Methanospirillum hungatei JF-1: one gene and its partner. The protein of the gene in region 1 binds, or shares a complex with, the protein of each later gene. Links are inferred from orthologs where the notes say so. Each region holds a gene or a part of one and is shown in the gene's direction. Other genes may lie near its edges.

Evidence for each region.
Region 2: the proteins of MHUN_RS05425 (region 1) and psmA are in contact, whole or in part, in a cryo-EM structure (PDB 6HE5), measured with the Archaeoglobus fulgidus proteins. The link is inferred for Methanospirillum hungatei JF-1 from one-to-one orthologs. Residues at the interface, in WP_010879468.1 of Archaeoglobus fulgidus: Asp391, Leu392, Lys393, Gly394, Met396, Phe397, Val398; in WP_010877997.1 of Archaeoglobus fulgidus: Ala30, Arg33, Gly34, Ala35, Asp51, Arg53, Val54, Lys66, Ser79, Gly80, Leu81, Val82, Met166.

What each region holds. Positions count from the first base shown.
Region 1 is NC_007796.1:1,163,962-1,172,538, forward strand. The notes cover bases 4,000-6,923. They hold MHUN_RS05425 (proteasome-activating nucleotidase), read left to right. Parts: upstream 4,000-4,804; coding sequence 4,805-6,043; downstream 6,044-6,923. Other genes in these bases: MHUN_RS05420 (multiprotein bridging factor aMBF1), read right to left, coding at 4,252-4,770; MHUN_RS17265 (hypothetical protein), read right to left, coding at 6,044-6,547; MHUN_RS05435 (proteasome-activating nucleotidase), read right to left, coding at 6,559-6,923. Also shown: MHUN_RS05395 (prephenate dehydratase), read right to left, coding at 1-573; MHUN_RS05400 (prephenate dehydrogenase/arogenate dehydrogenase family protein), read right to left, coding at 570-1,394; MHUN_RS05405 (3-dehydroquinate synthase II), read right to left, coding at 1,396-2,382; MHUN_RS05410 (2-amino-3,7-dideoxy-D-threo-hept-6-ulosonate synthase), read right to left, coding at 2,389-3,162; MHUN_RS05415 (2-amino-3,7-dideoxy-D-threo-hept-6-ulosonate synthase), read right to left, coding at 3,159-3,959; more of MHUN_RS05435, read right to left, coding at 6,924-7,722; MHUN_RS05440 (aconitase X swivel domain-containing protein), read left to right, coding at 7,765-8,181; MHUN_RS05445 (hypothetical protein), read right to left, coding at 8,185-8,577. UniProt on the Methanocaldococcus jannaschii protein: ATPase which is responsible for recognizing, binding, unfolding and translocation of substrate proteins into the archaeal 20S proteasome core particle.
Region 2 is NC_007796.1:2,540,507-2,549,154, forward strand. Bases 3,697-6,691 are described here. They hold psmA (archaeal proteasome endopeptidase complex subunit alpha), read left to right. Parts: upstream 3,697-4,831; coding sequence 4,832-5,551; downstream 5,552-6,691. Other genes in these bases: MHUN_RS11865 (50S ribosomal protein L15e), read left to right, coding at 3,697-3,704; MHUN_RS11870 (RNase P subunit p30 family protein), read left to right, coding at 3,715-4,356; MHUN_RS11875 (Rpp14/Pop5 family protein), read left to right, coding at 4,357-4,842; MHUN_RS11885 (ribosome assembly factor SBDS), read left to right, coding at 5,573-6,268; MHUN_RS11890 (50S ribosomal protein L37ae), read left to right, coding at 6,321-6,608. Outside these bases: MHUN_RS11850 (DHH family phosphoesterase), read right to left, coding at 1-1,017; MHUN_RS11855 (NAD(P)H-hydrate dehydratase), read left to right, coding at 1,095-2,534; cyclic pyranopterin monophosphate synthase MoaC, read left to right, coding at 2,534-3,004; more of MHUN_RS11865, read left to right, coding at 3,114-3,696; more of MHUN_RS11895, read left to right, coding at 6,692-6,750; MHUN_RS11900 (hypothetical protein), read left to right, coding at 6,747-7,160; MHUN_RS11905 (KEOPS complex subunit Pcc1), read left to right, coding at 7,150-7,410; MHUN_RS11910 (prefoldin subunit beta), read left to right, coding at 7,423-7,785; MHUN_RS11920 (NosD domain-containing protein), read left to right, coding at 7,990-8,648. UniProt on the Methanocaldococcus jannaschii protein: Component of the proteasome core, a large protease complex with broad specificity involved in protein degradation. The M.jannaschii proteasome is able to cleave oligopeptides after Glu, Asp, Tyr, Phe, Trp, slightly after Arg, but not after Ala.

The sequences.
Region 1 (8,577 bases):
GCGGTTTTCTCCTGGATCAACTATTATACTGCATTTTTCTGGATGTTCATTGCTGTAGGGCTCTCTCCGAATCACAATGAACCGGGTGATATTATCGGGATTATTCTCAATATTACTGGCAAGTACCGGGATACCTGAACTATCAGCCAGAGTCTGTGAAAGAATGGCACCAGATCCTGGTCGTTCTTTCTGGGCAAGGGCACTTGCAGCATTACTCTCGGTATGAATGACCGGAATGCCCAGATCATCAATAAATTTGCTGCATTGCTCATGACTTTGCGGATGAGCGAAGATAACTGAAATTTTATCGAGAGTTGTATGTGATGCCAGAGTATGATGAATCGGCATGTACCGTTCTTCAGAGATGTAAACCGGATGCTGCATGAGGCCGTCCATGGTTGCTGTAACTCCACCGGCTTCACTGTTCTCAAGAGGAACAAGACCCGGGATGCCGGTCTGAAGTACCTGAGTAAAAACCCGGCCGATTGTCGGGACGAGAATGATCTCCGTATCTATCATACATGCAAGATCATGCGAAAAAGTCCCTGCTGGACCAAGAGTTATGAGAGTCACCTGCTCACCATCGCCTGAATAAGGAGGTCAGTCTCCTTTTGTGCCTGGTCGCAGAATGATCCGTACCATTCGCGGGATGCAAGAAATTCTCCGGTAAATGCATTCCGATCTCCTTCTTGAATTATACATAACATCTCATCAAACGCCTGCTTACAGGTATCCAGAACTGAAGGAACCTGAGGATTCATACAGAGGATATCAGCGTAAAGGTCTGGATTTTGAGCAAGTAATCTTCCTGCGATTCCGGTTTCGATCCGGTACACCGGACTCATATATGATTCAGTATCTGCCGGGGATATCCCAAGCCTCCTCATGGTCCCGGCTAGCAATATTGCCTTAAAATGAGTCAGCCCCTGAATCACTGCCATCATCCTGTCATGCTCTTCAGCTGTCGTTATCGTAACCCGGGCACCCTGGCTTTCAAAAATCTTCTGAAAAAAACTCAAATCATTCTCATGACATCGGGCGGGGGTAGCAACTATCGTCTGTCCCTGGATGGTCCCGACAGTCGGGCCAAACATCGGATGAAGTCCGATAACCCTGGCTTTCGAACACATCATAGCATTGACCGGATCAATCTTTAATGAAGTCAGATCTGCCAGGATCTGATGTTCACCAAGGAGGGGGGCTATCTCATAAATGACAGAGACCGTGTCTCTGATCGGAACAGAAATTACTATGACATCAGCCAGGCGGGCAATATCCTCTTTCTTTAGGGGAGTATTCCGTCCGGCTATGAGTACTTCGTGACCGGCGTTGCGAAAAACCTGTGAAAACAGATTTCCCATGCCCCCGGTCCCGCCAATGATGCCAATCTTCATGTTATTTCTCAATGATGGTCTCATCAATTGCCATACCAAAATGACGACCGCCACTTTCTACACGGCCCAGGACAACATCACCGGGTTTGAGTGAGGTTACAGATACTGCCGAATTATCCGGGCGAACAAGCCTGATGGTCTCTGCATTCTGCAGGATAATTGATACCTTCTGACACTCGCTCTCTGCTTCAACAAGAAAGAGCGGACGCCGTTCAATTTTCACCCTGCCAACAGTCGCTTCCCGGCAGGATCCGTTTCCATGAACTATCATCACCCGGTCACCTGCCTTCAGGTCAGCCAGATATGCAGTCTTTCCTTCCGGAACCTGCAGATATGCATGAACGCCACCTGCATTCACCCTGAACGGCCTGGGCGCTACATAGGGATTTACAAGCGTCTCTGCATGAACGAGAAAAAATCCGGATGATGTATTTCCAACAAGCATCCCTTCGCCGTCAACCATAAGAGAACAGGTATCGACACAGACCCTCTCACCCATTCCGGCAGGTTTTACAGTGGTTACGGTCAGACGGTGGAGTTGTTGTCCGGATATTCCTGACTGAACCATCCGACATATGGATCTGACAAGGTCCGGATCATCCGTTTTCACGAGGACACCCGAGACTCCTTTTTCAAGTACAGTCAGAGCCTGCTCAGCCTCTTTTATATCTGAAACGACGGCTATTACATTGTCCCCGCATGCCACCAGGTTTTCAAGAGGAATTATCGTCCAGTCAGGAGTGTGCACGATAATGCGGCAGGTCCTGGCAGCTTCCATTGCACGAGCCTGGTCCTCTGTATTCCCAATAGTAATCTCATGAATATCCTGCCCCGGAATTAGATCCCCATCAGGAGCGATGACCAGAATACGGCCCAGTTCTCTGACCGGACCTGCTGAATCTGCAATTACTCCTGCAGCTCCTGATTCAAGGGCGGCTATTGCAAGTTCCTTATCCCACGGACGAAGGTCTACAAATACCTGTTTCATATTCCCTCAAATAGCCTCAGGACGGACTCCCTGATGTACGACCTGCGATATATTGGACACAAATTTTGCAACATTGTCACGCTGGAAAGCATTTCTTCCCATGCAGACCCCGGCACATTTTGCAAAGTGGACAGCATCGTAGATGGTCTTGTAACAGTCCAGGTCCTCTCCTTTCTCTCCACCTGCAATCAGTACCGGGATGGACGATGCCTTCACAATCTTTGCAAATGATTCCGGATCACCGGTGTAGTTCGTTTTTACCAGATCAGCACCCAGTTCTTCAGCCACACGAACCGCATGACCGACATGTCGTGGATCATTTGGATCAATACCCTTCCCACGCGGGTAGATCATTGCGAGGAGAGGAATCCCCCAACGGTTACAGTCACGGACAACCATGCCGGCAGATTCAATCATCTTTGATTCCTGTGGTGCACCAAGATTTATGTGAATGGATACCGCATCTGCTCCAAGTGATACCGCTTCTTCAACACTGCAGATGAGGACTTTGTCATTCGGGTCAGGATTCATGCTTGTACCGGCAGAAAGATGAATAATAAGCCCTATATCCCGTCCTTTTCTCCGATGACCCGGACGTACAAGGCCTTTATGCAGGATGATGGCATTTGCTCCACCGTCAGATACTTCGGCAACAGTCTCGGTCATATTTAAAAGACCGTCAATCTGTCCCAGAGTCATCCCATGATCCATGGGGATTATTACCGCTTTTCCGGTATTTCTATCCATTATCCGTTCGATACGGATCTGTTTTCCAATCATAACATGCCTCCTTTCAGCATCTCATGCACTTCAGCTGCACTCATACCGTCATGAACAATTTTTGCACAAGCACGGACAAATGATGCCGGATTTGCATGCTGGAACGCATTTCTTCCGATAGAGAGTCCGGCTGCCCCGCCTTCCATCGAACCTTCGATAAGTTCAAGAGTGGTAAGATCATCCGTCTTTGATCCTCCTGCCACTACAACCGGAACCGGACAGCCCCTGGTAACTTCACGGAAAGTATCAGGATCACCGGTGTAATTGGTCTTCACAAGGTCAGCTCCTAGTTCTGCAGCCACCCTGGCCGCAAGCCGTACATGCTCCACGGCATGTTCGTCATCAATCTTCCGGCCACGCGGGTACATCATGGCAAGGAGCGGAACTCCCCATTCCATACATTCAATGGCAACATGCCCGAGATCGGTCAGCATATGTGCTTCAGAATCGGCACCGATATTCACATGCATCGAAACTGCATCTGCACCCATCTTCAGGGCATTTGTTACCGAATTGACCAGCACTTTTTCATTCGGATCCGGCCCGATAGCAGTCGATGCCGAGAGATGCAGAATAAGGCCGACATCATGGCCCCGTTGCCGGTGACCATGCAGGGCCAGACCCACATGACCTAGGACTGCATTTGCCCCCCCCTCTGCAACAGAATTTACTGCATCAGGAAGATCCACAAGGCCCTCAATGGGTCCAAGGGTTACTCCATGATCCATGGGAACAATAATTGTCTTTCTGGTGTTGCGATTCATGATTCTTTCAAGTCTGATATCTTTCCCTCTCATAACAGATCACTCCTTTTTGATACGAGTAATCACTCAGTACCAAAAAAACTGATAAAAGCTAAAAAAGAACGAATAAAAACGATACTCGTCAGAACGGTCGTTCGGTACAAAAGACAAGCTGGAAGAAGCAGAACTGCAGAACGCAACAGACTTCACACCCTCCACACAGTTTGTCATGATCAGGGGTCAGTGTTGTTACTTATAAACCTATCGCTATCGTGCCATGCCATAGCATAGCATGGATGATGTACAATGCCTACATTATCATTTCACGCACAAAAAATGAGGAAAATTACTTCTTCGCCTTCTTGATCTGGATGACATCCCCCATCGTGGTAGTCATCCTGGCGTGGTGCAGATCAGTCGGTTCTGATGAACCTTCGTCCAGCAGACTGATATTGAGTATCTTTTCCAACTTCTTTCGAACCTCATCTTCCGGTATCAGTTCGCCTTTTTCAAGTTTCTTTACGAGGAGCTCACGCTCCATCATGGCAAGGGCAAGATCTTTCTGGGTCATTCCCAGTTTCATCCGTGCATCCCGAATCCGGTCAGCATAATCTTCAACAAGATCGCCTCCCATCCGGTCAAACAGATCCCTGGATCGTTGGACCTGTGGTCTTGTGGAACCGGAATAGGCGGATGTTCGTACTGCCTGTGCTGCAGATGTCCGGGGAACTGCTCCCTGGACTTCAGTGCCATATTTTGCACAGCCATTACACACCGAGAGCTCGGCCCCTTCGATCTTGATCCTTTTCAAAGGGCCTTTGGCTTCTGCGCCGCACATTTCACACTGCATTTTCGCAAACATCATATAGTCACTTACCCCTATATACCTGATTGATCAGATGGCAGAAGCAGCCCGCCACCCGGATGACATGAAAACTCCTGACGAGTTATACCGGTATTTAGTAGACCGGGTTGCAGGAATGGAATCGCAAAACCAGGAATTGAAAGAGCAGATACGGCAACTGGAGTCAGATAAGCGATATATTGAGACCCAGAAGATCCGGTACGAACGGGAGGTCAGGAAGCTGAAAAGCGAGATTGAACACCTGAAAACCCCCCCGCTCATTGTCGGAACCATAACTGATATCATCGATTCCGGCCGCGTTGTTGTGCGTTCTAGTGCGGGGCCCCGGTTTCTCGTCAGGGTGTCACAGGCAGTTAATCCGACCACCCTGAAAGCCGGTGTCAGATGTACCTTAAATCAGCAATCCCTGGCTATAGTGGAAGTGCTCCCAAGCACATATGATTCACAGGTATATGGTATGGAACTGGTTGACGCTCCGACTGAGACCTATGAGGACATAGGCGGCCTTGAAAAGCAGATTATGGAGATTCGTGAAGCGGTCGAACTTCCGATGACAAGACCTGATCTGTTTGAGAAGATAGGTATTAACCCACCCAAAGGAGTCCTGCTTTATGGCCCTCCTGGTACGGGTAAAACCCTTCTTGCAAAGGCCGTTGCACATGAGACCCATGCAATCTTCCTGCACACTGTCGGTTCAGAACTGGTCCAGAAATATATTGGTGAAGGAGCCCGTCTTGTCAGGGAACTATTTGACCTTGCGAAAGAGAAGGCACCATCAATCGTATTCATCGATGAGATTGATGCCATCGGTGCATCACGCACAGAAGCCATGACCTCTGGAGACCGTGAAGTGCAGCGTACACTTATGCAACTCCTCGCAGCCATGGATGGTTTTGAGCCACGTGGTGATGTGAAAATTATCGGTGCAACAAACCGGATTGATATTCTTGATGCAGCTCTCCTGCGTCCGGGACGTTTTGACAGGATTATTGAAATTCCTCTCCCTGATACCGAAGGCAGATACTCCATTCTGAAAGTCCATACCCGGTGTATGAACCTGTCAGAGGATGTTGATCTTATGGAGGTAGCCCGGCTTACTGAAGGGAGAAACGGAGCAGAACTGAATGCAATCTGTATGGAAGCCGGCATGTTTGCTATCAGGAAGGAACACCCGCAAGTTGATCAGGAAGATTTCCTGACTGCTCTAAATAAATTCAGATGTGACTTTGAGAGGGATCACAGGTTGACGACCGCAGGCGTTATGTTTGCCTGATTACTCTTCTTCTCCCTCTTCTGTTTTTTGAAGATTGTCCGGTCTGACAGCTTCAGGTGCACAAAGCCGGCAGACGGTGCACTCTTCTTCAGAACAGAGTACTTCGAAAACATCCTCGTCACACGCCTGATCTCTATCACGAGTGCATAATTCTGGAAAGGTATCATATTTTACCAGGTTACCATCTCCTTTGACCCGGTACCAGATCTTCCAGGGCCAGGGATCTGCGTGAGGTTCTCTTTCAAGATACCGTGATCTGGCAACGGACGGGGTACAATACATACCAGGAGCTATCTCAAAAAGATAATCAGACCCAAATTTCCTGATAAAGTACTTCAAATCTGAAGCCAGGGAGAGCGCTGCAGATAGTGAACTGACCTTAACAATTATGCCGACCGGAGTTTCTACAGGACCATAAAACCGAAGCGCATTCCATGCGGTCTCGGATCTCCTGAGTTCCTGATATAACCTTATCCCCGGTCTGCTGAAAATCAGCAGATTCATAAAAAACGATATTAGCGGAACATCCGCTCTTCAGAATCATGCTCTTCGCCGGTAACCTTGTTTATGGCATCAAGCAGATCCTGGTTCGTTACTTCAAATGCACTCTTCCGAACGGCAAACATACCTGCTTCCCTGCAGACTGCCTGAATCTGTGCACCGGTGAGCCCCTCGGTCAGAACAGATATTTCAGCAAGATTTACATCAGGGGAAAGATTCATCTTTCGGGTATGGATCTTTAATATCTCCTCACGGGCGATGATATCAGGTACCGGTATCTCAATGATCCGATCAAAACGACCAGGACGAAGAAGTGCCGCATCAAGCATATCAACCCGGTTGGTTGCTGCCATAATCCTGACATCCCCCCGGTTATCAAACCCATCCATCTCTGCCAGCAGTTGCATCAGGGTACGCTGCACCTCAGCACTCCCGCTTGTCCCGTCATTGGTCCGTGTTGTTCCGATTGCATCAATCTCATCGATAAACACAATAGACGGGGCCCGGTCACGTGCCAGTGAAAAGAGTTCGCGGACCATCTGGGCACCTTCACCAATGTATTTATGAACCAGCTCACTGCCACTCATCCGGATAAAAGTGGCTTTTGCATTATGAGCGACTGCTTTTGCAAGAAGGGTTTTTCCAGTCCCCGGAGGCCCATGGAGAAGAATTCCTTTGGGGGGTTCGACACCAATCCGCTCAAAAACTTCAGGCATTGTCAGCGGATATTCAACCGCTTCCCTGATCTCTTCTATCTCACCACTAAGACCTCCGACATACTCAAAGGTCACCTCGGGGGATTCATCAAGCTCCATTACCCTGACCCTTGAGTCATAGGTCTCTTCAAGCACCTTCACCACTGAAAGAGCATTGTTTACAGCGACTTTACATCCCGGATAGATGTGGGGGCGCAGTTCATCAGCGAGTACAGTTACATACTCCTGGTTGTTCCCCATCTGACGAAGATAAACCTCGCCATTTTCAAAAACATCCACTACCAGCGCAACAAAGAGGGGCATTCGTTTGAGTTGTGAATTCTCTCTTTTCAGTACAGAATTTTCCTTGATTAATTCCTCTGATCTGATAGACAACTCAAGATTCTGGGCCTCCAGCTCCTGGATCCGGATCTGATAGTGAATCTCATTTTCACAGGAGATACGTGCAAGAGGCTGTTCCATAGTACATAATTATCCAGTCGTTCTACTTATACGTGAGTGTGCATGATAATACAGGGACGCGGAATATCGCGTGGTATTGGAAAAGGGCCCTTGCTCATTGGTCCTGATCCAATCTCATTTCTCTCCGGCGTAGATCCGGAGACTGGAATTGTATTAGAACCCGGTCACCCGCTTGAAGGAAAAGACATCACGGGGTCGGTTCTGGCCTTTGAATATGGGAAAGGATCAACAGTCGGGAGTTATATTCTCTATGCCCTCTCGCGCAATGGACATGCTCCAGCGGCGATCATCAACCAGGAAGCAGAGACCATCATCGTTGTCGGCGCCATAATGGGAAAGATACCCATGATCGACCGGATTAAAACTCCCCTTACCAGCCTTCCATCCGGCACAATCGTAGAGGTAGACGGGACAGCAGGAACTCTGACCATCCCTGATGAAAAAGTGAATCAGGTCTGAAAATCAGGAACTAAAAGAATATTCCCTGACATATTTTTTATCAAGGTATGGAAATCCCCATTCCGAACAATAGCCATCAAGTGTTTTTATATCGGTAATCACTTTCTTCCCATAATTATCTGCAAGATCCTGGTATCGACGGTAATTTCCAAGAGATGCCGCATCAGTCCCTGCATTCTTCCAGTACACAGCCTGTTTCAGACTTGATGCATAGGATCCAAGAGATCTGATAAAACCCAGGTATTTGTTAAAAATAACTTCCTCTTTTGATGTGAGACCAGGGAAGACATTTTTTTCAGGAAGTGACCGGTCAAGGGAATACTCATCTGTCAGGTCATTAATAGCCGTCTCAAGAGCCAGCGCCTTTTCCTGAATACCAGCTGCATCAAGAGCACG
Region 2 (8,648 bases), 1.4 Mb from region 1 along the record:
GAGCATGACCTCGCGTATCTTGCTCCGGTGATTGCGGAGCATATGTTCCGCCTCCCGGTAGGCAACCATCCGGTCACCACGACAAATAGCCCCTCCAAGCTCAGGTCGCTGCCACCTCCCACATGAATTCAGCATCGTTGCAAATTCTGAGGCATTCCGAAGTGATGCCTGATGCCGGTCCTCGTCAGGGAAGAGATAGTGGTCGGCAAAGAGTCGCCCGGTGTCCTTCCCATGAGCAACCATCTGTTCAATGACTGCACAGCATACCTGCTGTTTCTGATCAAATGAGAGATCCTCCCAGACCGGCCACCGGTTTGGCTGGATGGGGGTAATACCGATCCGTTCAAGAAACTTCCCGGCACCATCCGGGTCCCTGCTTACTCCGGGGATATCCATGTCATCTGAATATGCCAGGGACTGGGGAAGCGGCCGGGTGGATATCCCGTAAATATTGAGATCATGCTCCCAGAGCTCCACAGTACCCTGCCTGACCCCATCCTGCAGGATCTCCCGTGCCGGGCCGGTAAGGCAGAGATGCTCCCTATCCATCATATCACCGATATTACCGATGATTGCAAGCTTGGCAAGATCAGTATTGATCGAGTCCAGCTCCCTTGCAAGCAGATATGAGACCCCCGCAGCACTCATCTTCTCATGTCCATGGTTCAGACAGTTCACCTCGATGAAGGGATCGCCATGTTCTGCCGGCTGGCTGACATGATGATCGATGATGATCGTTCTGGAGGGTTCAAGTCCCTTCTCAAGAAGCATCTGCTGCTGACCGGAGCCGAGGTCGGAGAATATCTTCAGGGAAGAGTCATCCGGGATCTGGTCAAGGGTCAGGGGATCGAGCTGACGGACAAAAGTAGTGGAAACGCGGATGCCATCACGGCTGAGAGCCTGTGCCAGTATAGCCTCACTGCTGATCCCATCCGCATCAATATGAGAGATGATGGTCACCTCCTCACATGAACGGACTGCATCAGCAGCAGCCCTGATATCCTCAAGAAGACTCATTCAGGTACTATATGGAGGTATGAGAAAAAGAGGAATGTGCAGGGAGTAAAATAGTAGAGGAGAGAGAGGAGGATTTCATGACTGTCATCATTCAAGGCAGATCATTTCCGGATGACCTGACACAATATGCAGAATTTATCGGGCAGGGATTATTATCACCGGAAGAGATGCGACGGATTGATCAGAACGCACAGGCCCTTGGCATCAGTGGACTGGAACTTATGGAATCCGCCGGGACCGGACTTGCGATGGCTGCACGCCAGTATCAGCCCGGAAAAATACTCATTCTGTGCGGAAGCGGAAATAATGGCGGTGACGGAATGGTGGCAGCCCGCCATCTTGCAGGTGAGGCAGATATTACCGTCTTCTGGTATGACTCGGGAAGACAGACCGACTCAACAAGAACACAACTTCAGCGTCTTCTCTCTTGCAGTGTCACATCCATCCCATTCCGCAGCAGGGATGACCTGATTGAGCATACCCGGATCTTTCAGGATACCGACCTTATCATTGATGCTCTTCTTGGAACCGGAGGAACGGGTTCGGTCCGGGAACCTGTCAGAACCTGTATCGAATTTGCAAATAATGCAAAGGCACCGATCCTCTCTGCCGATCTCCCATCACCAGGTATCATCCCGGATAGGATCTGTGCATTTCATCGGGCAAAAACCGAAGGAGCACATATCTATGGCATCGGGATTCCTCTTCTCGCTGAAATTAGTACAGGACCTGGAGATCTTCTTATCCTCCGGAACCGGAACCCGGACAGCCACAAGGGCGTGGGAGGCAACATACTTGTTATCGGGGGTGGCCCATACCAGGGAGCTCCCTACCTTGCCGGGCTTGCAGCACTCAGGGCTGGTGCAGATATCGTCCGGGTTGTAAGCCCCCATTACCTGCCTGAACCGGATATTATTCATGTTCCTACAGCCGGTGATCGAATTACCACAGCAGACCTTGCCACCATCATACCCTTGTGTAAACAGGCTGATGTCGTCCTCTGTGGCCCGGGTCTTGGTCCCGAATCCCATGATGTCATCACATCCCTCGCCCCCTATATCAGAAAAGGAGTCTTTGATGCTGATGCATTGAGAGATCCTCTCCCTGTTGCGGGAGAATCACTCTATACACCCCACGCAGGAGAGTTTGCCCGGATGTCCGGCCTTAGCCCTGGAAAGACACCACGGGAGCGGGCACATGCAATAATGAAGGCACAGATATTAGGGACAGTTCTGCTCAAGGGAGCGGTGGATGTCATCTGTGACGGATCACGGGTCAGGTTTAACCAGACCGGCACACCCGCCATGACGACCGGTGGGACCGGGGATGTGCTTGCCGGAGTATGTGCAGCTCTGATGGCTGTTGTTCCTGCATTTGAGGCAGCGTGTATCGGAGCCTATGTCACAGGGCGCGCAGGTGAACTCATCACACAGACCTGTGGGTATGGGATGACAGCCCGTGACCTCCTTACGGCAGTACCTCAAGTATTGTTCAGGAGCACTTCTGAGAGAGAATAATGCCGGTATTTACTCATCTTGATGATGACCGTGCCAGAATGGTGGATGTATCCGCAAAAGGGGAAGTCTACCGGAAAGCGGTCGCTACAGGAACGATAACCCTTCGTCCTGATACCCTGTCTGCGATCCGGGATGGCACTGTTGTAAAAGGGAACGTTCTTGCAACTGCCAGAGTAGCCGCTACACTTGCGATTAAAGATACTCCGCGGCTTATCCCGATGTGCCATGCAATTCCCGTTCATGGGATTGATATCACCTTTGATTACACAAAAACGGGAATCACAGCCACAGTTACGGTCATATCTGCCGGCAAAACCGGGGTTGAAATGGAAGCACTTGTCGGTGTGAGCACCGCCCTGCTCACCATCTGGGATATGGTAAAATCTGCCGAGAAGGATGAGAAAGGGCAGTATCCGGTTACCGGCATCTCTGATATCAGGGTACTTGAAAAAGTAAAACAGGACCTGTAAGGCAGTCATCAAGAGCAGATATATATCCTGTATGAGAGACCTGTAATGGACTTTCGGGATCCGTCCCGTTAGGAATGTAGCCTGATTCAGGCTGAACCTGGTGAACCGCATGACAAAATCTATGTATGCATATGTCAGGGATGCATGGAAGATCCCTGATGATACCGGAGTCAAAGCCCTCCTGTGGGAACGAATGCAGGACTGGCGCCGGGAAGGAAGTATTGTTCGTGTCCGCAGACCAACACGGATTGATCGTGCCCGTGCTCTTGGATACAAGGCAAAACAGGGTATCGTTGTAGTCCGTGTGAAGGTCCGCCGTGGAGGCCGCCGGGCATCCAGATATGTTCGTGGACGTCGTACTGCACGTATGGGTGTAAACCGGAAGACCATGGGGAAGAGTATCCAGCGGATCGCTGAAGAGCGCGCCTGCCGGAAGTACCCAAACATGGAAGTCCTGAACTCATACTGGGTTGGAGAAGACGGACGTCAGAAATGGTACGAAGTTATCCTTCTTGACCCGCATCACCCGTCTATTATCAATGATAAAACCCTGAACTGGATATCAAAACCAGGGCACCGTGGCCGGAGTGAGCGTGGACTGACCAGTGCTGGTGTCAAGGGCCGTGGCATGCGCAGACGCGGGAAAGGTACTGAAAAGTGCCGTCCATCTGTCCGGGCTAATGCAAACCGGGCCAAATAACCTTTTTTAAATGCACGTCTTTGACGGTTGCGTTTTTCCTTATCCTTCCGGAACGGTAAGTATTGCCAGGTATGCACGGGAGCTTTCTTCACTTGGGTTTTCTGGGTGCGTTGCTGCGAGCATGGCACCGGTAAACAGGATATATGACATCCCGGTCTGGACAGCACGATATCTGACGGAGGTTCCGGCCCGTCTTCTCAGCAGAGAAGCAGGAAGATCCGTACAGGTGAATGATCTCGTGTATGTACAGGCGGGAGATGCCGGATATAACCGGAATATCCTCACTACGCAGGGCGTCCATGTCATGACCAATCTGCATACAACTCCGAAGGACGGGTTTGACCGGTACTGTGCACAACTTGCCGCCGAACGGGAGATTGGGGTGGATCTATCAGTCAGACCCCTCATTGAACTTCGTGATGGTGCGAGGCAAAAAGTCATCAGAAGATATGAAGAGATTTTTACGCTTCAGAACCGGTATGAATTCCCGATTGTGCTGTCAAGTCATGCCTCTGATATAACCCATCTAAAAAGTCCCCGGGAAATGATACGACTCTTTTCACTTGTATGGAAGGATGAGAACCTATTATGGGAGTCTCTGGAGAGCATCTGCCGGATAAAAAACCGGACCGGACCGGTTGTGGAGATATAAATGCGTCTTCGCCCGTCCATGCGTGAAAACTTCAGATATGTTCTTGTTCGGATTACTTCGGATTCTGTTTTTGAATCGCGTGATCTGTACCGATCGATTGCAGAGTCGGTTGTCAGCCTGTATGGTGATCGTATCACGGCGCAGATCTGGCCGTCTGTCATGCAGGTATCTGGTTCTTATGCAATTATCAGATGCAGGCGCGGTCTTGAGCACGATCTTGAGACTGCTCTCTGTGCGATATCGCAGATTCAGGGCACACCAGCAGCAATACACCCGCTCAGAACATCAGGAACGATCCGGACACTGAAAGAAAAGATGCCGCTCTGCACCGAGAAACGAAGCGCAAAAGCCGTGATATCAGGAGTTCCCTGTGATGTTGTTGTTTCTATGCAGGGAAGGATAGATCTCAAAGAAAAGGGGATTTATCATGAGATACCACGGTACATAACAGAAGAAGATACTGAGGACCTGTACTATGATGAATAATAATCAGGCCGCATATGATCGCGCCATTACTGTTTTCAGCCCGGATGGGAGATTATACCAGGTTGAATATGCACGTGAGGCGGTCAAACGCGGCACAACTGCAGTTGGAATAAAATGCCAGGAGGGCGTCGTCCTGATAGTTGATAAACGGATCAACTCCCGCCTTCTTGAGGCCAATTCAATAGAGAAAATTTTCAGGATCGATGAGCATATCGGAGTTGCGTCATCCGGGCTTGTCGGCGATGCACGCGCACTGGTCGACCGGGCCAGAATCGAAGCTCAGATAAACCGGGTCACCTATGACGAACCGATCGATGTCGAGACCCTTGCAAAGAAACTTGGCGACCATATGCAGACCTATACCCAGTTTGGCGGGGCACGCCCCTATGGGACTGCACTCCTTATTACCGGTATCTCTGACGGCCAGTTCCGTCTTTTCGAAACAGATCCGAGTGGCACCCTTCTTGAATACAAGGCAACCGGAATCGGAACCGGCAGACCTGCCGTGATGAAACTGTTCGAGGAAGAATACACTCACGAATGTTCCATAAAGGATGCCATTACCCTTGGTCTGAAAGCACTTCATGAAGCAACGGAGGGAAAGTTCGACGTGAACACCGTTGAGATCGGAGTAATTACAAGGGAGGAGGAGCAGTTCAGGAAGATGTCACGTGAAGAGGTTCTGTCCTATATCGGACAGCCACAGTAACTGGAACAGGGAGGCAGACCGGTGATATCACTCGATGATGCAGTTGTTGCAAAACTTGAGAGCCATGGTGAGCGGTTTGAGATCCTGGTAGATCCGGATTTGGCCGCAAAAATCAGGCAGGGTGAAGATATCCCAATTGAGGATGCGGTTGCAGCACTCCAGATCTTTGAGAACGCTTCCCAGGCTGAACGGGCATCAGAGGAGTCCCTCAAAAAAGTGTTCAAAACAACAGAATTTGAACCGATCGCATTACACATCATCCGCAAGGGAGAGATTCACCTTACCTCAGAGCAGCGAAAGGTCCTGACCGCGGAAAAACGCAGACAGGTCATCACCTTTATCGCGCGGAATGCAGTTAATCCCCAGACCGGACATCCTCACCCGCCACAACGGATTGAACTGGCAATGGAAGAAGCAAAAGTCCATATTGATCCATTCAGGAGTGTAGAGGAACTGGTAAAGGACACGATGAAGGCACTCAGGCCTCTTATCCCGATCAAGTTTGACGAAGTCAGGGTTGCAGTCAGGATCCCGCCGGATTATGCACCCCGGGCGTATGGTGAGATCTCAGCCGTAGCTGCCATCGAGAAAGAAGAATGGCAGAAGGACGGGTCATGGATCTGTGTTGTGGTAATCCCTGCCGGAATACAGACCGAGTTCTACGACCTGATTAACCGGATCAGCCATGGGAACGCAGAGACAAAGATCATCAAGTAACTATAAGTGTATTTGAATCCAACAAAAAAGGACATCTAGGTAGGTTTTGAATATGGCCAGAAAAATGGTAAAGGCAAAGGGGAGGGTATCCGGCTCTACGGGCAGATTTGGTCCGAGATATGGTCGGTTTATCAGGAAACGAGTACGTGATGTTGAACTGATTTCAAAAGCAACACACACCTGTCCCCGCTGTGATACCGTTTCAGTAAAACGGAAAGGAACGGGCATCTGGGAATGCAGAAAATGCTCATTCAAGTTTGCCGGCGGCGCATATGTCCCGGTCACTCCGAACCTGAAGGTTGCCCTGCGTACTATTGAGCGGACAGTAAAGGAGGCGTAAAGCTTCTATGCCTGGGTCGTACAAGTGTGCCCGGTGTAAACAAAAGGTCGAGATCGATATGAATGTCCGGTGTCCCTTCTGCGGGCATCGGATCCTTTTTAAAGAACGGGGAGCAGCAATCAAAGAACTCAAGGCCAGATGACTCTGGTCACTACTTCCCGTCGTTCCACTTTGGCAACCAGATCGATAGCCAAGGATCTCGCATTTGCAACCGGGGCCGGGTATCTGTCACGGGGAAAGCACGGACTTCGTGAGATCTCCGATGAGCATGACCTTTTCATCGTATTTGAGCAGCAACGGGCAGGAATACTGATGACGCTCTATCGTGAGGGCGAACCATGCCTCATGCGAATCATCAAAAAGCATGACACGGGTGTTCGTGAGGGGCATCTGTATAGGGGTATCAGAACATCAGACCATGAACTGGGCGGGATTCTCGAGGGGACATGCACCGTTGATTATCTTGATCACAATGATCTGGTACTTGCCTTTGACGGCCCACAGAAACGGTGCATGACGCTCATACTCGGCAGGGTACTGGATGATGCATGAAGCAATCTTCACCTTTGAAACACCCGATACCGGAGTAATTGTCAGGTCGTTGCTACCTGAGGCAGAAACCGATGGAGCGGGCAGATCCTGGGGAACAATAACAGAGACGTCTGAATCATCATTTGAAATCCGCATCAGGGCAGAAGATCTGACCGCGCTCAGAGCGGCTCTGAACACCTGGCTCAGACTGGTTCAGATAGCTGAAGAGATGGTACAGACAACTAAAAAGGCGGGAAGAACAAATGAATAGGAGGAGTTAAGGATGCAGAATATTTCGCCAAAAGTGCAGAACCAGATAAATATGCTTCAGCAGATGCAACAGCAGATGCAGACCATCCTCTCTCAAAAGAGCCAATATGAACTGGCTGCGCAGGAAGCACGAAGAGCGGTTGAAGAACTGAAGGAAACAGATGACTCTGCTGCGGTATATATGAACGTGGGAACTGTTGTCATGCAGAAACCTAAATCTGAAGTCATCTCCAAAGTCACTGAGAAGATCGAAACACTGGAGATCAGGATCCGATCAATAGAGAAGCAGGAGAAGATGCTTCAGGAAAAGTTTGAAAAACTTCAAAGTCAGGTTCGTTCAGAAATTGAGGGACGAAAAACCCCCGACGCAAACTGAATCCATATCTTTTTTGAGCGAGGATTGCCGAGCCAGGTCAAAGGCGACGGATTTAGGGTCCGTTCCCGAAGGGGTCCGGGTGTTCAAATCGCCCTCCTCGCATTCTTCATGAAACTGTGCCAGTTGATATCACTACGTTTTTTATTCACGGAAATCAATACTTCTCCAACTGCTCATTATAGAATTGGGATTGTGGGGATTGTGATGTGGCACATACAAAAATCGGAAGTGTGTACCCGGCAACAGGATATACTCAGAATTGTCCGGGTAATAGTGCTGGGAGTACTTCTTGTAACAGGTATTTTTGTTGGGGTGGGATCTGGCAAACCCCAGGCAAAAGAAACTCTTGATTCAGGGCCTGATGTTGCAATAATTGATGCATCAGTCAAGATGGACATCTCTGAAATGGGTGAGATCACCTTGGGAACGATCCCTGATGAACGATTAATCGTTACCATCACGGTTCAGAATACGGGGAACCGGGAAGCTCCCGGATACAAACTCCGTGCATATCTTGTACGGGTTGGCAGAGAGGATGAGATCGGAACTCAGATCGGGGGTGATATTACCGACACCAGACTTGGCGCAGGTGAGACCCGGACATATACCAAGAGCTGGTCTCTGCCAACACACCTGAAGAGGGGGGAATACCGGGTCATGATCGTCCTTGATACAAGCAGTTATTTTATTGAGCCTGATACTGACAACAACCGCATGACAAGTCAGCAGCCCGTCGTTCCCGGAGCGCTTACCGGACCGGAAGGATCAATTCCGGTATATTCACCTGCAGAGATTACCAAGCCCGGGTATTATGTATTAAAGCGGGACATCGACGGGCGAAAGAAGATGAATGTTTTTGAGAT